DNA from 4 places in the Micromonospora sp. WMMD1076 genome. Region 2 is predicted to be linked to each of the others. Evidence: riboswitches for the same ligand, from Rfam matches in the RefSeq annotation. Region 2 holds a riboswitch; each other region holds the start of a gene.

Evidence for each region. Region 2 has a riboswitch for cyclic di-AMP ahead of O7622_RS07045 (hypothetical protein). Riboswitches for the same ligand answer to the same signal wherever they lie in the genome.
Region 1: another riboswitch for cyclic di-AMP. It lies ahead of O7622_RS13755 (C39 family peptidase); the one in region 2 lies ahead of O7622_RS07045 (hypothetical protein).
Region 3: another riboswitch for cyclic di-AMP. It lies ahead of O7622_RS04725 (C40 family peptidase); the one in region 2 lies ahead of O7622_RS07045 (hypothetical protein).
Region 4: another riboswitch for cyclic di-AMP. It lies ahead of O7622_RS20355 (transglycosylase family protein); the one in region 2 lies ahead of O7622_RS07045 (hypothetical protein).

Annotation. Positions count from the first base shown of each region.
Region 1 is NZ_CP120862.1:2,833,178-2,838,352, forward strand. It holds gene O7622_RS13735 (polysaccharide pyruvyl transferase family protein) at 1-92, opposite strand, end outside; gene O7622_RS13740 (acyltransferase) at 247-1,464, shown strand; gene O7622_RS13745 (hypothetical protein) at 1,546-1,890, shown strand; gene O7622_RS13750 (hypothetical protein) at 2,028-2,792, shown strand; cyclic di-AMP (ydaO/yuaA leader) riboswitch at 3,101-3,243, shown strand; gene O7622_RS13755 (C39 family peptidase) at 3,436-4,290, shown strand; gene O7622_RS13760 (alpha/beta fold hydrolase) at 4,518-5,175, shown strand, end outside.
Region 2 is NZ_CP120862.1:1,421,620-1,426,794, forward strand. It holds gene O7622_RS07035 (helix-turn-helix domain-containing protein) at 39-380, opposite strand; gene O7622_RS07040 (carbonic anhydrase) at 548-1,201, shown strand; gene O7622_RS07045 (hypothetical protein) at 1,260-2,288, opposite strand; cyclic di-AMP (ydaO/yuaA leader) riboswitch at 2,292-2,423, opposite strand; gene O7622_RS07050 (YibE/F family protein) at 2,578-3,852, opposite strand; gene O7622_RS07055 (metal-sensitive transcriptional regulator) at 4,007-4,306, opposite strand; gene O7622_RS07060 (heavy-metal-associated domain-containing protein) at 4,387-4,593, shown strand; gene O7622_RS07065 (hypothetical protein) at 4,630-5,175, shown strand, end outside.
Region 3 is NZ_CP120862.1:958,692-963,866, forward strand. It holds gene O7622_RS04720 (peptidoglycan recognition family protein) at 11-2,044, opposite strand; cyclic di-AMP (ydaO/yuaA leader) riboswitch at 2,283-2,417, shown strand; gene O7622_RS04725 (C40 family peptidase) at 2,431-3,462, shown strand; partial or broken gene dcd (dCTP deaminase) at 3,527-3,802, opposite strand; partial or broken gene O7622_RS29175 (hypothetical protein) at 3,998-4,792, opposite strand; partial or broken gene O7622_RS04740 (dCTP deaminase) at 4,838-5,143, opposite strand.
Region 4 is NZ_CP120862.1:4,274,290-4,279,464, reverse strand. It holds gene htpG (molecular chaperone HtpG) at 1-1,686, shown strand, start outside; gene O7622_RS20365 (hypothetical protein) at 1,880-2,068, opposite strand; partial or broken gene O7622_RS20360 (LLM class flavin-dependent oxidoreductase) at 2,115-2,501, opposite strand; cyclic di-AMP (ydaO/yuaA leader) riboswitch at 2,674-2,819, shown strand; gene O7622_RS20355 (transglycosylase family protein) at 2,818-3,477, shown strand; gene O7622_RS20350 (YbaB/EbfC family nucleoid-associated protein) at 3,665-4,114, shown strand; gene O7622_RS20345 (M4 family metallopeptidase) at 4,232-5,175, opposite strand, start outside.

The sequences.
Region 1 (5,175 bases), 1.4 Mb from region 2:
TTGTCGCCGATCCAGTTGCCGGCGAACGTCTCCTCGGGCGTGAGGACGTCGAACGGGCCCTTGCGGGCGCGGAGCAGGATCCGCTGGTGCATCCGGTTCGCTCACCTTCCGTACGGCACGGCGTGCGGGCGGAGCCGGGTGGGTGCCCGCGCGTGCAGAACGGAAATCCTATCCGCCGGCCCAGCGGAGCCGACCGGACGTCGGCTCGCCGGGAACGTCCCGGTTCCCCGGGGTAGGGTGCCCGGAATGACCAGCGCGCCGACCGTCACCCGTGCCCCACGACTGCCGTCGCTGACCGGATTGCGGTGGGTCGCCGCGCTGCTGGTCTTCGCCTTCCACGCCGGCACCATGGGGATCATCGCCGAGCCGCACCTGAAGACAATGGTGGACAAGGCGTTCAGCCTGGGCCTGTCCGGCGTCGAGTTCTTCTTCATCCTCAGCGGCTTCGTGCTGGTCTGGTCGTACCGGGACGGTGAGCGCGCGTGGACGTTCCTGCGCCGCCGGTTCGCCAAGATCTACCCGAACCACGTGGTGACGTTCGTCGCGGCGCTGGCGGTCGCGGCCTGGTTCGCCGACCCGGTCGTGCCGTGGGCCGCGATCGCCAACCTCTTCCTGGTCCAGGCGTGGATCCCGATCGGCGGCTACTTCTACAGCGTCAACAACGTGAGCTGGTCGCTCTCCTGCGAGCTGGCCTTCTACCTGTGCCTGCCGCTCGTGGTGCCGTGGCTGCGCCGGGCCCGTACCGGGGTGCTGCGGACCGTCCTGGTCGCGGCGCCGCTGCTCATCCTGGCGCTGTGGCCCGGCCAGCAGTTGGTGCCGGAGGAGCAGCGGTGGTGGTTCACCCAGATCCTCCCGGTGACCCGGTCGCTGGAGTTCTGGATGGGCGTGGCCGCCGCCGAGCTGATGCGCCGGCACCGCTGGCGCGGACCGAACCTCGCCGCTGCCACCGGGATCTTCGTCGCCACCTGGGTGATCGCCGCGCTGTGGATCCCGGCCGAGTTCTGGGCGGCGCTGCTCGCTGTCGCGTACCTGCTGGTCATCGCCGCCGCGGCGGACGCCGACGTGCGCGGCCGCCCCACCCCCTGGCGGTCCCGGGCGATGGTCTGGCTCGGTGAGGTCTCGTTCGCCTTCTACCTGGTCCACGTGCTGGTCATGGTCACAGTGCTGCGGCTGACCGGGCACTGGGGGAACGGCCTGCCCGGCTGGCGCGGCCCGGTCGCGGTGCTCGGCTTCCTGGTGGTCACGCTCGCGCTGGCCGCCGCGCTGCACCGCTGGGTGGAGACACCGATGATGCGCCTGCTCGGCCCGTCCCGCCGGGCCCGCGCGGCGTCGCGCGCACCGGCCGTGCCGGCTCCGCGCAGGCCCGCCGAGACCGCCGCCGGCCCGGTCGCCGACGGCGGCGCGAGGCCCGTCACCGGTCCGGCCGAGGACATCGAGTACGCCGGGCGGCGTCGCCCGGACTGACACGCGCACACGTCCGCCGGTCGATCCGCGACACGCCGTGCGGCGGTGCGTTAGTGGGGGGTTCGGCGGTAATTTGTACCCGTGCTTCCGATCGCGCTCACCTGCCCCGTCTGGTGGGTGGCGCGCTGGACCGCCCGGATGCTCGCCAGTCTCGCCGTGGTCGTCGCCTGTTCGTTCGGCGCCGCCACGCTGCCGTCCGGTGTCGCCGCTGCCGCCCCGGCTCCGGCGGTCGCCGCCTCGACGTACACGGTCACCGGCGCCTCGACCGCGACGCGGCCGGAGGCCGACCGCGTGGCCGAGCGGCAGGCCCCTCCCGCCGAGGTGCCGGCGCCCGAGCCCCGGGCGGCCGTCCCGGCCGTCGCGGAGCCGGTCCCGGCCGGACGGGCCGCCGCACCGGCCGGCCCGCGGGCCCCGCCCGCCCGCTGACCCGCTCACGGGCCGCGCCCGTTCCCCGCACCCACCGCACGTCATCCCCGCACCCGCCCCGGCGGCCCTCTCCACCGGCTCGCCCCGGCGAGGTCGTGCGGGCCCTCCCGCCAGGTCCTTCCCGTGAGGTGCCGACCATGTCGCAGACCGCTCTGTACCACTTCCTCACCTCCGTGCCCGAGGCCGCCGCCATCTGGTCCTTCCTGCTGCTGCTCGCGCTGGGCCTGCTCGCCGTGCTCGTCGCCCGGCCCGAACGCGACCCCGCGCCGGAGGCGGCCCCCGAACCGGCCGACGCCGACGCCGCCCGCCGCGACGACCTGATCCGGTACGCCGAGGAGGTCGCGGTGGCCGCCGCCGGGGCCGCCCAGACGGCACGTCGCCGCCGGGAGCGGTGGCTGGCCGCGCAGGACGACGCGGACCGGGCCTGGACCGCGTACGACGAGGCGGACACCGCCGCCCGCCGCCTCGCCGGCGCCGCCGCGCTGCCCGCCCCGCGCACGCCACGCACCCCTGCCGAGTACGCGGCCCGGGAGCGCTGGCTGCACCACGCCGCCATGACGGCGCACTGGCGGGGCGACCTGACCGCCCGTCAGCTCGCCGACGTGCTGGCGCGCCGCAACGGGTGGGATCCGCGCCGGCACCCGGCCGCGCAGGAGATCGTGCTGGCCCGCACCGTCCGGGACGGGCGCCGGGCCGGATGGGAGAGCGCCGCCGCGCGGGAGCGGGCAGCCTGGCGGGACGCCGAACTGGCCGCCGAGGCCGCCCGGACGCTCGCCGCCGAGGCGTACGCGGCCACTGCGGCGCTGCGGCCCGTCCCGGCGTACCGGAGCGCGACGCCGAGCGCCTCGCCGGTGCCCGCGTCGGTCCGGAACGCGCGGTGGCGACCGGCCCGGGTCGGCTGAGACGGCCGTCTCGACCGAATCGTTACCCGGAACGTGGTGAACCCGGTCACCCGGGCCGCCGAAACGGGCGTCGGGCGCAGAACAGGTCACCGAGTTGCGCAATTGCGCGCGGGGTCCTCGCCGTCTGTCCGCTTTCCGCCGCCGGGTGCCGTCGAAACTGCTTGTCCCATTGAGTGAAGTCAGTAACCGGGTGTTCCGAAATCCGTTACCAAGGATCATGTTTACGCAGGTCGGGGCGCTTGGCAGGGGACATACCCACCGGTAGTGTCGGCGCGTCCGATGCGGTAATCGATCGCCGACGGCGACGCCGCACCGACCCGCCTAATCGTGTTCCACGAACCGGGGACCCATGAGCAACATCGGGGTGAATCCGCGAGCCCACGGCCCGCGGTAGGGCGTACTTCCCGCCCGAATCCGTCAGCTAACCCGGTCGGCGGCCACGGAAGGAGTACCCCTCGTGCCCACCCCTCGATCGTCCCCCCGCCTCCACGGCACCGCGGTGCCCTCGCGCGCCTGACGCGCGACCGGCAACCGCCCCCTTGGGCGCCCGGCATCACGGGCGTTCCCGATCCCCCGGCCATCCGGCCCGCCAGCACGTGTGAGTTCCTCCGCGTGCCGGGCCGGCGTGCGCCGCTCACGCCCCGTGGAGGATTTCGTGAAGCACCACCTGAAGCGTCAGCTGCGACGGATCGTCACCGAACGCCCGTACCAGATCATCGCCGGCTCGGCCGCCGCGCTCGTGCTGGCCGCCGGTGCCGGCACCGTCGCCACCGCCGGTGACGACGCCCCGGTCCAGGAGAACACCGCGGCGGTCGCCGAGCTCGGCGCCGCCCGCCTCGGCGAGCAGCCCGCCAGCCGCAGCGAGGCCCGCATCGCCGTACCGCAGGCGCCGCCAAGCGTCTCCGCCACGGCCGGCGCGTCGCCGAGCGCCTCCCCGTCCGCGAAGGTCACGGCCGACCCGGACACCACGCCCAAGGCCAAGCCGAAGCCGCCGTCGAGCAAGTCGCTCGACTACGACTACCAGGCGCAGATCAACTACTTCTACTGCGGCCCGGCCGCCGTGCGCAACGCGCTCAGCGCCGCCGGCATCGAGCGCAGCCAGGATGCGCTCGCCGGCCCTCTCGGCACCACCGAGATGGGCACCAACTCGGCCGAGGACACCACCCGTGTGCTCAACCAGCAGGTCAAGGGCAACCCGTACCGGACCCGGATGATTCCCGGCTCGGCCACCCCGGCCCAGATGGACCGCCTCCAGGCCGACGTGGTCGAGGCGATCAGCAACGGCCGGGGGGTCGTCGCGAACGTCGCCGGTACGGCCACCGACACCAACGGTGGCTGGCACTCGTTCCCGGGCGGCCACTACGTCGCGGTGGTCGGCTACAAGGACGACGGCCGGACCGTACGGATCGCCGACTCGGCCGACCCGTCGCTGCCCTCGTACTGGGTCACCACGATCGACCTGGCGCACTGGATCGCCAGCCGCGGCTACTCCGCCTGAGAAGTCCCGCACGCTCCGAAGGCCGGCACCCCACCCCGGGGTGCCGGCCTTCCCCGCCCCCGCTCCGCCCTCGCCCCCGGGGCCCTCGGCTCGCTGACCTTGCACTTGTGGCCCTGTCATAGCGGACGAGCCGGGCATCCTTGGGGCCGCAACTGCAAGATCGAGGGGGCGAGGGGGGTGGGGGTTCGGTCTCGCGTGGGCGGGGCGGGCGGTGGCAGACTGCGCCAATGGGCGATGCGACGGGGAAGCGGCACCTGATTCTCCTGCACGGCATGGGTGCCACCGGCGAGGTGTGGCTGCCCTGGGCGCCGCTGCTGGAGCGCCGCTGGCCCGGCCGCTGGCTCGCTCCCGACCTGGCGGGTCACGGCTGGTCGCCGCCGCTCGACGGCTACTCGTTCGAGGCCCTGGCCCAGCGCGTGGTCGACGGGCTCGGCCCGGTCCGGCTCGGCCCCGAGGACCGGCTGGTGCTGCTCGGGCACTCGCTCGGCGGGGTGGTGGCGCTGGCGCTCGCGGCCCGGCAGCGAGGGCTTCCGGTCGACGCGGTGGTCGGGCTCGGCATCAAGGCGGTCTGGTCCCCGGCCGAGCTGGCGAAGTCGGTGGAACTGGCTGCCCGGCCGGTCACCTGGTTCGCCACCCGTGACGAGGCGGCCCGCCGCTACCTGCGGGTCTCCGGGCTCGCCGGGCTGTTCGCCCCGGACCATCCGGTGGTGGAGGCGGGACTGCGGCGGAAGGACGGCCGCTGGCGGCTCGCCATGGACCCGGCGGCGTTCGCGGTCGGGGAGCCCCGGCTGCCGGTGCTGCTGGACACCACCGATGTGCCGGTGCTGCTGGCCCGGGGCGAGCTGGACCCGATGGTGACCGACGCGCAGCTCAAGGAACTGGGCG
Region 2 (5,175 bases):
GCGCCCGCCCGCGCGGGCACACGTGGTGCCGGCCCGGGTCACCTGTCGGCGGTGGCGTCCCCGGCCGGCTCGGCGGCGAACAGGGCCAGCAGGGCGCCGACCTGCTGGTCGGCCTCGGCCGGGTGCCGGAAGCGGCCTTTCGGGTTGATCGTGTACTCGTTGCGCCGTCCCACCCGCGTACGACGCAGGTAACCCCCGGCCTCCAGGTCGGCGACGATGGCCTGGGCCGCCCGTTCGGTCACGCCCACCTCGTCTGCCACGTCCCGCAGCCGGGCGGTGGGGTTGCGTGCGATCGCCAGCAGCACGTGGCCGTGGTTGGTGAGGAAGGTCCAGTTACGGCGGCTCCCGTCCTCAACTGGTGTGGTCGCCATGGTGGTCATGCTATGGCCACCGCCGCCACCGGCCCGAATCGGCGCGGGCCGGGGCGGGCGGCAACGGGAAAGTATGAAATGCGTATCACGAATCTTGACGTGTCCTGAGGTGCGTGTGACCGTGGGTCGCGAGGCCGTTCGGCCTGGTGGTTCCCCAGGTAGACGAGGTGAGGGACATGACGCCGAGCACCCCGGAGCAGGCACTGACCGAACTGCGTGCCGGTAACCACCGGTTCGTCACCGGCGTCCCGCAGCATCCGAACCAGGACGCCGGGCACCGGGCGGCGGTCGCGGACGGCCAGCATCCCTTCGCGGTGATCGTCGGCTGCTCCGACTCGCGGCTCGCCGCCGAGATCATCTTCGACCGCGGTCTCGGTGACCTCTTCGTGGTGCGGACGGCCGGGCACACCGCGGGGCCGGAGGTGCTCGGCAGCGTCGAGTACGCGGTCACCGTGCTCGGCACCCCGCTCGTGGTGGTGCTCGGGCACGACTCGTGCGGCGCGGTCCAGGCCGCCCGGGAGGGGTTCCGGACCGGCGCCGCCCCGGTCGGGCACCTGGGCGCGGTGGTGGACGCGGTCTCGCCCAGCCTGCTGCGCGCCGCCCGCCAGGGCGTGGACGACCTGGACGGCATCGTCGACGTCCACATCGCGCAGACCGTCGAGACGCTGCTGGCCCGGTCCGCCGTGCTGGCCGAGCGGGTGGCGGCCGGGCGGTGCACGGTGGTGGGCATGTCGTACCGGCTCGCCGGCGGCGAGGTGCGGACCGTGGCGCAGTCCCCGGCTCCGCTGCCCGCTCCGGCGGCGCCCGCCGACCCGGCGCTGGCCGGCTGACACGCACGGATGACGAAGAAGGGCCGCCCTCGGGCGGCCCCTTCTCGCTGTGCCCGGGTCAGAGCATCGACATGTGGACGTGGTCGGTGTGGTTCGAGGGTCCGCTGTACGAACTCCAGCCGGTGGCCGGGAACCAGATCTGCCGGTTCCAGATGACGTAGTAGATGCCCAGCCGGTCGGCGTTGCGGATGAGGAAGGCGGCCACCTCGTTGCCGTACCTGCGGGTGTCGTTGTTGTGCCAGGCCGCGAAGCCGCTGTTCTGGAGCGACCAGTCACACGCCTTGCCCTTGGGGTGCTCCCACGGCCCGCCGGGCCGGTAGCAGCCCACGAAGCGCTTGAAGCCCGCGCGCCGGACCTCCTTGTACGCGTGCAACGTGCGCGGCGTGACGCAGCCCGAGGTGGTCGGGTCGTCCTCGCTGCACGACTCCGCCTTCCACCCGCCGTCGGCGGTACGGCCGGGGCCGATCTTGGCGACCGGTGAGGTGGCGGAGACCAGGCCGCCGGTGAAGCCGAGACCGCCGACGAGCTTCAGCGCGCGCTCGGCCTGCACCTTCTCGCGCTCCATCGCGTTCTTCTGCTTCTCCTGCTCGCGCACCTCGGCGTCGAGCGCGATCTTGGCCTGCTCGGCGCGGGTCTTGACCGCGTTGATGGCGGCCAGGCGCTGCGCGTTGAGGAGGTTCAGCTCGTCCAGGGCGTTGACCCGGCGGACGAACGAGTCGGGCGAGTTGCTCTCCAGCAGCATCGCCATCGCGCCCATCCGGCCGGTCCGGTAGGACTGGGCGGCGAGCTGGTTGACCTGCGGGCTGAGCGCTTCGAGCTCGGCCTGTGCCGTCCTCACCTCGGCCGCCAGCCGCCGCTGGCGGTCCTGCGACTTGGCGAGCTTCGCCTTGGCCTGGAGGAAGGCCCGGTTGGCGGCGTCGATCGCCTCGGTGATGAGCGGCGGTTCGCCGTCCTCCTCGTGTCCCGAGGGGGTGCCGGGGGCCGCCGCGGTGGGGGCCGCGGTCGCCGGGGTCGGCCCGGCCAGCACGGCCAGCGAGGCCAGCACGGCCACCACGGGTGTCAGCCAGCGGCGCAGGGGTGCCGTCACAGTGTTCCCTTCCGTCGGCCGCCGACCGGGTTAGCTGACGGGTTCGGGACGGAAGTGGCCCCTACCGCTGTCGCGGATTCACCCCATGTACCTGGTTCCCCGGCTCGCCCGCGGGCGATTGGGCGGCGGCACCGCTGGCGCCGGTGCGCGCCTTCGGCGGTGACCGGCAGCGAGGTTACCTGACAGCACTCCTGAGGATCTACGTCCGGAAGCCGACCAATAGCGAGATTTCGCCGTGGCGCACCGTGACCAGCGTCGCGTTTGAAATCGATGGTCACGCTGCGGAGTGTCACCATGCGGCCTCCGTGCTCTTTCCGCCGCCCAGGGCCTCCAGCGCGTCGTGGCGTCCGGCCGGCGGCCGGGCCGCGGGTGGCGCAGGCTCCGCGCCGCCCGAGCGCCGCCCGGCGGTGGTCACGATCGCGGCCAGTCCGGTCGTCAGCGGTACGGCGGCGATCAGGCCGAGCGTCGCCACCGCGCTGCGGACGATCTCCTGGGCGAGGAACTCGCTGGTGAGGATCTCGCTCACCGGGCGGGAATCGGCGACCAGGAGGAGCAGCAGCGGCAGCGAGGCGCCCGCGTACGCCAGCACGATGGTGTTGACTGTGGATGCGATGTGGGCCCGGCCGACCCGGGTCGCCGCCCGGTAGAGCTGCCGCCGGGACAGCCCGGGGTTGGCGTGCGCCAGTTCGGTGACGGTGGCCGCCTGGGTGACTGTGACGTCGTCCAGCACGCCCAGCGAGCCGATGATGATGCCGGCCAGCAGCAGCCCGTGCAGGTCCACGCCGCCCTGGAACATGGACAGCGTGGTGGCGTCCTCGCTGCCGAAACCGGTCAGGTGGGTGGCGGACGTGGCGAGCAGGCCGAGCACGCCGGTGACCACCAGGCTGCCGAGCGTGCCGAGCACCGCCACCGACGTCTGCGCGGTGATCCCGTGGGTCAGGTAGAGCACCACGAACATGATCAACGCGGCGCCCACGATCGCCACCAGCAACGGTGGCTGGCCGGCGCCGATGCCCGGCAGCACGAAGCCGAGGAGGATGGCGAAGCTGGCCACCAGGCCGCCGAGCGCGGCGAGCCCGCGCCAGCGGCCGAACGCCACGATCGCGGCGGCGAACAGCACCATCAGCCAGATCAGCGGCGTACCGCGCTGGTGCTCGGCGATGTTGTAGGACTTCACCGCCGGGTCGCCCGGGTCGGTCAGCTCGACCAGGACGACCTCGTCGCCGACCGCGACCCGGGGTGCGCCGGGCCCGGCCGGGATCGGCGTCTCGACCTGCCGGCCCGCGTCCGGGCCCTGCTCGGCGGTGACTGTCACAGTGCCGCAGGGGCCACCCCCGCCGTCCGGCGCCTCCGGGGTCGGCGGGCAGGGCTCGGTGACCACACGGGTCACTGTGCCGTGGTAGCGGGGGACGTCCGCTCCGCCGACCGGCTCCCGGTCCTGCCGGGGCCAGAGCACCAGCGTCGCGATCACGGTGAGCGCGAACAGCGGCACCACCACGGCGACGAGCAGCCGTCGTACGCCCGGCGGTGCGGCGGGTGCGGGGCGGGTGTGGTCGGCACCCATGGCGTCTCTCCCAACGGTCGCGGCGACGCCTGGTCCGCCGGACCGGTCTGGTCACCCGGCCGGCGCGGACGTGTCGACCACGTCCGGGTCGTCGCCCGGCCATGGTAGGCGGCCCGGCCGGCCGCTCCCGGACGCCGCGACCGGAGGTCTCCGCTCAGCCGCGCTTCATCAGGCGGCCGACGGCGGCCATCATCTCGGTCGCCATCTCGTCGGCCCGGCCCTCGGCGGCGCCCTCGTGCATGCAGTGCCGGGCGTGCCCGTCGAGCAGGCCCAGCCCGACCTTGTCCAGCGCCGCCTGGATGGCCGAGATCTGCGTCAGCACGTCGATGCAGTAGCGGTCGTCCTCGACCATCTTCTCGATGCCACGGACCTGGCCCTCGATCCGGCGGAGCCGGCCGAGGAGTTGGTCCTTGCTGGCGGTGTAGCCCCGGGTCGGGCTGGACGGCGCGGTCATGAGACCGAGGATAGCGTACCCCTCGGGGGTATGCTAACGTTCCGAACGTACCCCTAGGGGGTATCAGATCGGAGGGCGAGATGGAGACCACCTACCAGGTGAACGGCATGACCTGCGGGCACTGCGTCAACTCGGTGAGCACCGAGCTGAGCGCGCTTCCGGGCGTCACCGACGTCCAGGTCGACCTGGCCGGCGGCCGGGTCACCGTCACCAGTCAGAACCCGCTGGACGCGGACGCGGTCCGCGCGGCGGTCGACGAGGCCGGCTACGACCTCGCCGGTGCGTGACGGGTCCGGCGGACCCGCGACAACCGAGGAGACACCATGAACACGGCGACGAAGCTCAGCGGCTTCGCGCTCGGCCTCGTGGCGGTGTTCGGCGCGGCGTACGGGATCGGCAACCTGGCCGATCCCGTCACGCCGGCCGCCGAGACCCGCCACGACGACAGCGACCACGGGGCCGGCGACGCCGGTCACGGTGACGAGAGCCACGCGGGCGGCGCCCCCGCGCACCTGCCCGGCGGGCTGCTCGTCTCCGAACGCGGCTACACGTTCCAGCCCGCCGCCGCCCCGGCCGGGCAGTTCGCCTTCCGGATCACCGGCCCGGACGGCGCCCCGGTCACCCGCTTCGAGGTGGCCCACGACAAGCGCATGCACCTGATCGTCGCCCGCCGGGACCTCTCCGGGTTCCGGCACGTCCACCCGGAGATGACCGGCGACGGCACCTGGCGGGTCGCCTCGCCGCTGGGCGGCCCCGGCGTCTGGCGGGCGTTCGCCGACTTCACACCCGAAGGCGGGGAGCCGCTCACCCTCGGCCTGGACGTCACGGTCCCCGGGGAGCTGACCGCCCGGCCGCTGCCGGCACCGGCG
Region 3 (5,175 bases), 460 kb from region 2:
TGGTGGCGGGTCAGCGCGGCGCGCCGATCGGGGACGGCAGGATCAGCACGTCGTCCAGGTTCACGAACATGATCCGGTGACCGAACTGGACCTGCACGTAGCGGTTTTCGCCGCGGACCACGGTCCGGTCACCCGGTGCCGAACCGTCGAACGAGACCGCCCGGTAGTACTCGCCGGGCAGCACCCCGCCCACCGCGTACCGCTGGCCGGCGGCGAACGTGTACTGAAGCGGCGAGATGGTCTGGTACGGGATGGTGTCCGGGTAGGCGGCCTGCTCCGGGTAGGCCCGCCCGTACACCGGGATGGTGGCCTTGCCGGGCCGCGGCGTCACGACGAAGCCGGTGGCCCACTTGGCCGTCGGCGCGGAGGCCGGGTTGAGGAACCACGCCTTCTGGCCGAGGTACCAGATCGCTGTCCAGTCACCCTGGCGGCCGGCGAGCGCGTACGTCTGACCGGCCGAGGCGCGGGCGCCGTGGTCGGAGATGTACATCGTGTCCGGCGTGCCGTCCGGGCGCAGCCCGAGGTCGTTGACCAGCGGGGCGTCCAGGCTCGGCGCGGTCCGCAGGACCACCGCGGAAGAGCCGCGCGACGGGCACGGCTGGGCCGGCGGGGTGGGCGTCGGGACGCCGGGCGGCTGCTGGTTGCAGCCGAGGAACGCGGGCCGGTTGGTGGCGAAGTCCGGGTCGATGGTGACCAGGCCGGTCCGGGCCGTGCCGGTGGTCCGGAACGGCGCCTTCATCAGGTCGAAGTAGTGCGACCAGTCCCAGTACGGACCCGGATCCCAGTGCATGCCGCGCACCGTGCCGGCGGTGGTGCCGGGCACGTTGTCGTGGCCGATGATGTGCTGCCGGTCCATCGGGATGCCGAACTTCAGCGCCAGGTGGCGGACCAGCTTGGCGGAGGTCCGGTACATCGCCTCGGTGTACCAGGTGCCCTGGCCGGCGAAGCCCTCGTGCTCCAGGCCGATGGACTTGGCGTTGACGTACCAGTTGCCGGCGTGCCAGCCCACGTCCTTGGTCTTGACATGCTGGGCGATGTAGCCGTCCACCGAGCGCAGCGTGTAGTGCCAGGCCAGATAGTCGGCCCGCTTCACCAGGTCGACGCTCGGGCCGAAGTAGCCCTCGGTGTCGTGGATGACGATGTACTCGATCTTCTGCTGCTTCGGCCGGTTGCCCAGGTCGTGGTTGCCGTAGTCGCCCGGGTCGGCGCTGAGCTGCTCGTAGGGCGCGGGGATCCACTCACAGGCCAGCCGGACCGGGCACTCCAGCCCGTCCGGCCGCTCGGCGCGGCGCAGGCCGAGCCGGGTCACCGCGGAGCGGTCCGGCTTCGCGGCGGTCGCGGCGAGCGTGACCCGCTGCCCGTCGTCGGTGGTCCGGGTGGCGCCCTGGCCGAGCTGGTCGTAGACCTCGTCGGCGAAGGCCTCCGCGGCGTCGGCCGTGTCCGCGCCGGAGTAGCGGGCCACCGCGCCGTACCAGGCCGCCGGGTCGCTGCCGGCGCCGACCGGCCCGCCCAGAGCCTTCTGGTACGACGCCAGCAGCGCGGCGCCGCCGCGGATGTTCGCGGCCGGGTCGGTACGCAGCGCCCGCGCGTCGAACCCGGTGAGCGCGGCGGCGGCGTCGAGCGTCTGGAGGGAGGCGGGCGGCAGCGGCGTCTCCTGGGTCGGCGCGGCGGCGGTGGCCGGGTCGAGCGTGAGCGGGCGGGAGTCGTCGCCGCGCGGGTCCTCGTCCTCGTCGACGTGGGCGCTGCCCGGGGTGGCGAGGATGTGCGCGGCGTCGGTCAGGTGCATCGGGCCGTAGCCGCCGCTGGTGCTCGGCTGCCCGGTGTGGGTGTCCCAGCGGGACTCCAGATAGGAGACACCGAGCAGCACGTTCTGCGGTACGCCGTACTCGGCCGCTGCGGCGGCGTACTGTTGTTGCCGTTCCGAGGCGGGCGCGGCGGTGTCCGGCGCGGCTGTCACCGGGCCGGTGGTCGCCAGCGCGGTGGCTGTCGCCACTGCGGCGGCGAGCAGTATCCGTCTGCCCGACGGCGGGGCGGAGAGGTGCATCGAACCTCCTGGACAGGGATGGGGGTCACTGCGTTTCCACCCTCACTCCGCGCACCCGCGAGGGTCAATACCTTTCCAGCAGGTATTCTGTGTTGAAAGAAAACTTCACCTGTGGGCGAGGGCTGACCTGTCATCGCGTACGGAGTGTCACGCCGCTGGAAGTTGCGGATCGATAACGGCGGTCCCTACTCTGGTGAATCGTCGGCCGCACGTCTCACCGTCCAACCCGGTCGGTGACGGTCCGACACCGCCGAGTCGCCTCCGGGCGAGCCGGGGAACCAGGTACCTGGGGTGAATCCGCAGCGATGCGGTAGGGCGGCTCCCTTCCCGCCCGAATCCGTCAGCTAACCCGGTAGGCGATACGGAAGAAGGAGTACGGACGCCCGGTGGCACTCCATGCCCCGCGGCCGTCGTCGAACCGGTCGGTCGACCGGTCCCTCGGCGCGCCGCGTACCCGCTGGTCCCGCTTCACCATCGCCCTCGCCGCCCTCGTCGGCACCGCCGTCGTCCTGACCGGCGGCGCCACCGCGGCACACGCCGAACCCTCGGTCGCCGAGATCGAGGCGCAGATCGACAGCGACTGGAACAAACTCGAACCGGTCATCGAACAGGTGAACGCCGTACGCGAGCAGCTCGCCGCGCGGCGCAAGCAGGCCGACGCGCTCGGCCGGCAGATCGCACCCCTCCAGGCCCGGGTGGACGCCGCGCTCGGCCAGGTCGGCGGACTCGCCGCCGACGCCTACAAGGGCGACAACCTCTCCACTGTCAACGCGCTGCTGGGCAGCCGCTCGCCCGGCGACCTGGTCAACGGCCTGGAGCTGCTCGACCGCTTCGCGCACCGCCAGCACGAGCAGGTGCGATCCGTCGAGGCGCTGCGCGACGAACTGGCGGCCAAGAAGAGGCCGCTGGACGAGATGATCGCCGGGCTGGCGCGTACCGAGGCCCAGCTCGCGGTGAAGAAGAAGCAGATCGACGCCGAGATCGCCCGGCTGCAGAAGCTGCGGCTCAAGGTGTACGGCAACGGTGGCGGCGGCCCGCTGCGCCCGGCCCCCTGCCCGGCCGGCTACCCCGGTGGCCCGGCCGGGGCGGCGGTCAAGTTCGCCTGCGCCCAGATCGGCAAGATCTACGTCTGGGGCGCCGCCGGCCCGGACCATTTCGACTGCTCGGGCCTGACCATGGCGGCCTGGGCCAAGGGCGGCGTCTCGCTGCCGCACAACGCGCGCCAGCAGCACGGCATGACGAAGCGGGTGAGCCGGGCCGAGCTGCGCGCCGGTGACCTCGTCTTCTACTACGGCGACCTGCACCACGTGGCGATGTACGTGGGCGACGGCTGGGTGGTGCACGCCTCCCAGTCCGGCAAGCCGATCACCATGAAGCGGGTCGACGACGGCGACATCAACAGCTACGGCCGGGTGTAAGGAAGGGCCCCCTCTTAACGCCTCCGGTAGAGGAGGGGGCCCCTGTTAACAACTGCGGGTGCCGTCAGCGCGTCGGCCAGGTGCGCCAGCTCCGCCAGGACCGGCTCGGCGTCGGGCCGCGCTGGCCCTGGTACCGCGAACCGTAGACGGCCGAGCCGTACGGGTGCTCGGCCGGCGAGGAGAGCCGGAAGATGCAGAGCTGCCCGATCTTCATGCCCGGCCAGAGCGTGATCGGCAGGTTCGCCACGTTCGACAGCTCCAGCGTGACGTGACCGGAGAAGCCCGGGTCGATGAAACCGGCTGTCGAGTGGGTCAGCAGCCCCAGACGCCCGAGGCTCGAGTTGTGTGTGGGAATGAACGATCGCCCGGCGAGGAACATCCCGCGTGGATCGTTCACCTCGATGCAGCGAACAGGTACGGATTCCATCGGCTGTACGGCGACGATCGATCGAAATCGGTGGAAGCGATCGAGCTTCTGCCTGGCCAGTTTCCGAGGAAGCCGGAAAACCGGAACATGCGGCGTGAACTTCACCTGGTACGCCGGGCCCTTGTCGACGCCGTTGAGCATCGCCCGCTTCTTTCGTTTGACTGGTCGAAGGCCGAGGCTGGCGGCCAGTTCGACCACTGCGTCCGTCAGATGTTCCCTGGTGCTGACGAACTCACACCGACCCCGGTCATCGACGTAACCATCGATGTCCATCAGTCCCTGTAGCAGGGCCACGCGCTGACTTATGTCCGCGGTCAGGTACAGCTGCGGCACATGCTTGTTTCCCAGCACTCCGAGACGTCTGAGGCAACTGGAGAGAGAGTCGTTAGGCATGAACCCATCGGTGCTGTCGTCGCGGGTATGGCCCGTTCCACCGATCCGGTAGCCGTATGGGGCGACGGTCTTCCGCACCAGGTAGCCAGCCCGTCGGATCTCCTCAAGGATCGGCTCGTCGGCGCAGGTGAACTCGGCGTTGGCGGATGTCCCGTCGCCGAGCCATGCGCCCAGCACGTACGGATCGATGGGCAGCTCGCGGGTGGGATATTGAACCGGCTCGGCGAGTGCGACTTGGTGGTTGACCTCGCCGTCGCCGTAGTGAAGGTCCGAGGCGATCTCCACGGTCGTCCGGATCATCCCGCCGGTCATCGTTCCGCGGGCGATTCGCTTCCGCTCCACCCGCGTGGTCGTCATCCAGCGGTGATCGGCGTCGGCGACGATCGACTCTCCGTCGGAGAATGCGACGCGAAAGCATGGGCGACCGGACATGACCTCAGTGGCAGAACGAACCAGTACCGGGCGGCCGCGATCGTCGAAGACGTGGTCGCCGACCTTGAGATCGCCCATGACGGTCCAGCCGGAGGGTGTCGGCACCGGCGTGTCGAGTGCGAGCGCCTTTCCCTCCAAGCGTCCAGCAAGTTGGTTGCCCAACGTGATGACTTCTAGTGTGGAGGCGAGGACGAACTCACCCGGATGCAGCACGAACGGGTGCCCGTCGGCCACGTCGATCGCCGACGTCAGGTCGTCCTGCTGGACCGACGGATCGATGTGCGTGTAGAGGTGGTTGTTGAAGACCCGGAACAGCCGGTCCAGGCGTACATCGATGCTCGACGGCTGCACCAGCGTGGGCTCGAAGGGCTCCAGCGCGAGCGTGCCGGCCTTGATCTCGGAGACCAGGTCGCGGTCGGAGAGCAGCATCGGAACACCATAGCGACAGGTGCCGGTGACCT
Region 4 (5,175 bases), 2.9 Mb from region 2:
GTCGACAAGGACGCCCGTACGCTCACCGTGCGGGACAACGGCATCGGCATGACCCGTGACGAGGTGGTCGGCCTGATCGGCACCATCGCCAAGTCCGGCACCGCCGAGCTGCTGAGCAAGCTTCGCGAGTCCGCCGACGCGGCCGCCTCCCAGGAGCTGATCGGCCAGTTCGGCGTCGGCTTCTACGCGACCTTCATGGTCGCCGACAGGGTGACGCTGCTGACCCGCCGCGCCGGGCAGTCCGGCGGCACCCGCTGGGAGTCCGCGGGCGAGGGCACGTACTCGATCGAGGAGGTCGAGGACGCCCCGCAGGGCACGTCGGTCACGCTGCACCTCAAGCCGGTCGACACCGACGACAACCTGCACGACTACACCGCCGAGTGGACGATCCGCGAGATCGTCAAGCGCTACTCCGACTTCATCTCGTGGCCGATCCGGATGACAGTCGACAAGCCCGGCGAGGACGGCGCCACCACCCGCGAGGAACAGACGCTCAACTCGATGAAGGCGCTCTGGGCGCGCTCGCGGGACGAGGTGGACGAGGCCGAGTACAAGGAGTTCTACCGGCACGTCGCGCACGACTGGGCCGACCCGCTGGAGACGATCCACATGCGCGGCGAGGGCACCTTCGAGTACGAGGCGCTGCTGTTCCTGCCGTCGCACGCCCCGCTCGACCTGTTCTCCCCGCAGGGCCGCCGGGGTGTGCAGCTCTACGTCAAGCGCGTGTTCATCATGGACGACTGCGACGCGCTGATGCCCAACTACCTGCGCTTCGTCAAGGGCGTCGTGGACGCGCACGACCTGTCGCTGAACATCTCCCGGGAGATCCTCCAGCAGGACCGGCAGATCCGCGCGGTGCGCCGCCGGCTGGTCAAGAAGGTGCTCGCCACGCTCAAGGACATGTCCGCCGAGTCGTACCGCACGTTCTGGACCGAGTTCGGCGCGGTGGTCAAGGAGGGTCTGCTGGAGGACCCGGACAACACCGAGACGCTGCTGGAGCTGGTCCGCGCCGCCAGCACCCACGACCCGGCCGAGCCGACCACGCTGCGCGACTACGTGGAGCGGATGAAGGACGGGCAGAGCGAGATCTACTACGCCACCGGCGAGAACCGGGCCACCATCGAGAACTCGCCGCACCTGGAGGCGTTCCGCGCCAAGGGCTACGAGGTGCTGATCCTCACCGACCCGGTGGACGAGGTGTGGGTCGAGCGCGTCGGCGCGTACGACGGGAAGACGCTGCGCTCGGTCGCCAAGGGCCAGGTGGACCTGGAGACCGAGGAGGAGAAGGAGAAGGCCGAGGCGGAGCGCCAGGAGTACGCCGACCTGCTCACGTTCCTCGGCGGCGCGCTCGCCGACAGCGTCAGGGAGGTGCGACTGTCCACCCGGCTGACCACCTCACCGGCCTGCGTGGTGGGCGACGCGCACGACATGACGCCGACGCTGGAGAAGATGTACCGGGCGATGGGCCAGGAGGTGCCCCGGGTCAAGCGGACCCTGGAGCTGAACCCGGCCCACCCGCTGGTCACCGGGCTGCGCAAGGCGCACGGGGAGGGCGGCGACACCGCCGCGCTGACCGAGACCGCCGAGCTGCTGTACGGCATGGCGTTGCTGGCGGAGGGCGGCGAGCTGGCCGACCCGGCGCGGTTCACCCGGATCCTCGCCGACCGCCTGGCCCGCGGCCTGTAGCCCGGCCAGGCCCGGCTGGACCCGGCCCAGCCAGACCGGGCCGGCTTGATCGACTTCATCACGCCGAGGTGGCGGTATCGGGATGCCTCCGATACCGCCACCTCGCCGACCTGGCGTGGATCATGCCGGCGTGCCGGCCGAACCCTCGTGCGGGGAAGGGAGGGGGCAGGACGGGCTCCCGAAGTCGGCTACCTCACAACTGGCCGGGGAAGAACCCGTGGCGGGCCAGCGGCTCGACGATCTGGTGCTCCTCGTACGACAGGTGCGACAGCAGCGTGTCGGTGAGCAGGTCCACCGCCTCCCGGAGCTGCGTGAAGTCGCCGGGCCGACGGACCAGCTCCACGAGCGCGCGGTCGACGCTCTCCACCACCCCGTGGATCACGACGGCCGGTGTCCCAGACCTCGCGGATCACCCGGATCGCCTCGTCGAGGGCGTCGACGGCGGCGCCGGGGGCCAGGCGCCGCCCGCCCGCCGCCTCGATCGCGTCCCAGAACGCGCCCGCGCCGAGCCCCAGCTCGACCCGGCCGCCGGTGAGCAGGTCCAGGCTGGCGACGCTGCGGGCCAGCACCACCGGCTGGCGCAACGGCAGGTTGAGGACGTTTCCGGCCAGGCGGATGCGTTCGGTGGCGGCTGCCACGTAGGACATCAGCGTCCAGGTGTCCAGGAAGCCCGGCTGGTACGGATGGTCCTGGAACGTGACCAGGTCCAGCCCGACCTGCTCGCAGAGCCGGGCCAGCGCCACCACCTGGTCGGGCTGCCCGGCGGCGGGGGTGACGAAGCCGCCGAAGGTCGGCTCGTGTCCGTGATCGGCCATCGGTCCCGCCCCTCCCGTGATCTTGCCCGGCCCTGCCACCGTAGCGCCGCGGCCGGTAGCCCGGCCGGGTGAAGAGCGTCACAAGAAGCGGACGATCGTCGCAAATCGCTCCTAGCGTCGGTTTCGTTCGCAGACGCGGACACCGCGGGCCGGAAACGCCAAATCCCGCCGCCGTCCCCGGTAACCGAACCTCGCGCGGGAGCGGGGGAACCACACGTTCCACGGTGCATCGTCACCTCGGGGTGAAGCCGCCACCGGCGGCCGGGCTCCTCGGCCCGAACCCGACAGCTCACCTCGTCGGCGTGGAGGAATCCACATGGCAACTGAATACTCAGCCCGAAGCCGCCGTACCGCTCTCGGAGCGGCCCTGGCCGGCGCCGCAGTCGGCGCCGCGAGCCTGTTCGGCCCGGCCGCTCCGGCCGGCGCGGGCGTCAACTGGGACGCGGTCGCGCGCTGCGAATCGGGCGGCAACTGGAAGATCAACACTGGTAACGGCTACTACGGCGGGCTCCAGTTCTCCCGCGCCACCTGGAACGGCTACGGCGGCCAGAGATACGCCGCCCGCGCCGACCTGGCCAGCCGGTCCGAGCAGATCGCCGTCGCGGGGAAGGTGCTGCGCGGTCAGGGCATCGGCGCGTGGCCGGTCTGCGGCAAGAAGGGCGGCTCGGCGAGCGTGGCGACCCGGTCCGAGCGGGCCACCACAAAGGCGGCACCGGAGCGGGCCGCCACGCGCAAGGCCGCGCCGGAGCGGGCGGCCACCCGCAGGGCCGCGTCGGAGCGCGCCACGACGACGGTGGCCCTGCGGTCGTCGTCCGGCGCCGGGACGTACCTGGTCCGGCGTGGTGACACGCTGTCGGAGATCGCCGTGACGCAGCGCGTCGACGGCGGCTGGCGCGCCCTGCACGAGCGCAACCGCGCGGTGGTCGGCGACGATCCCGGCCTGATCTTCCCCGGTCAGCGGCTGCGGCTGCACTGACAGCCGCCGAGAACGCCCGGCCGGGGCGACCCGGCCGGGCGTCCGCCCCGTCCGCGACACGCCGCGTCGACGGGTGTCCGGCCTGCTCCCGGCGTCCGGGAGACGGCCCGCGGCGGCAGTACCGCGATTCGTCGGAGCCGGTTGCTAGGGTCACGATGCTCGGCTAAGACGTGAAGAAAGCGCGGATATGACCAACGACCCGTTCTCGGCGGCCGCGAGCATCGACGAGCTGCTGACCCGCACACAGCAGGCGCTCACCGCGATGCGGTCCCGGGCCTCGGCGCACGCCGACGGCGAGCCCGGCGACCTGCTGCGCGCCGAGGGCACGGCCGCCGGTGGCCGGGTTCGCGCGGTCGCCGTCCAGGGTGGCCGGCTGGATTCCGTGACGATCGACCCGGAGCTGGCCGGCGAGCCTCCGGAGGTCCTCTGCGGACACTTCGTCACCGCCGCCAACGCGGCGCTGTCCGAGCTGGACGCCCGGGTCAGCGCGTCGGCGCGGGCCGACGCCGATGCGCTCGCCGCCCGGCTCGGCAGCATGGGCGACCAGGCCGAGCTGTTCGGCCGCGCGATGCACGAGGCGGCCGCGCGGATCCACCGCGACCGCGGCACCGCGTCCCAGGGCGCGCGCCGGGCCTGACACGGCGAAACGGCGCCGAGCCGACACGGGACGCCGGCCCGACGCGACGGGACGCTGGGCCGACACGGCGAGGCGGCCGGCCGCCGGGAGGACGACGACCGGCCGCGCACGCCACTGTCAGCTCAGGGTGACCGCGGTGTCGTCGACGACGAAGGACGTCTGCAACGAGCTGTCCTCCACCCCGCTGAACGAGATGGTCGCCGTGGTGCCTGCGAGCGACGAGATGTCGAAGGACCGCTGCGCGTAGCCGGCGGCCTTGTTCAGGTTGGAGTAGGTGGCCAGCGTGGTGCTGCCCGCCTTCACGGTGAGCTTGTCGTACGCGGTGCTCGTGGTCGACTCCGCGCTGTCGATGTGCAGCCAGAAGCTCAACGTCGCCCGGCATCCGGCCGGGATCGTCACCGACTGGCTGAGCGTGTCGGTGTGCGACGAGCCGTACCCGTCGAGCCACGCCTTGTACGAGCCGCCGTGCGCGGCCTGGCCGCTGTCGGTGGTGATGACGCCGGACGAGGCGCTCCAGCTCACGTTGCCGGACTCGAAGCCCGGGTTGGCGAGCTTGTTGCCGGAGCAGCCGCCCGACGGCGGGGTGGTCGTGGTGCTCGGGGTGGGCGTCGGAGTGCCGCCGGCGCAGGTCGGGTCACCGGACTGGGCCGGCACGCTCACCGCGTCCCAGGCCGCCTTGACGGTGTTGAACTCCGCGCAGCTGCCCGGGTAGAGGTTCTTCGCCGCCTGCAGCGTCCAGGTGCGGTACTTCAGGTACGACGAGGACGAGGTCTTCAGCAGCATGCCGTTGTACATGATCTTCATGGCCTTCTGGATGCCCAGGCCGGTCACGCTGCTGCCGTTGCAGGTCGAGCTGGACGGCTGCCCGTTGGTCGGGCTGCTGCCGTTGGCGAGCAGGTAGAACCAGTGGTTGCCCGGGCCGGCCGCGGCGTGCACCTCGGTCGACGGGATGCTGCTGGAGTAGCAGTTCGGGTCGCCGAGCGCGGACGGGTTGTACATGTTGCGGATCGGGCCGGAGCCGACCAGGTTGATCTTCTCGCCGACCAGGAAGTCCGGCGCGT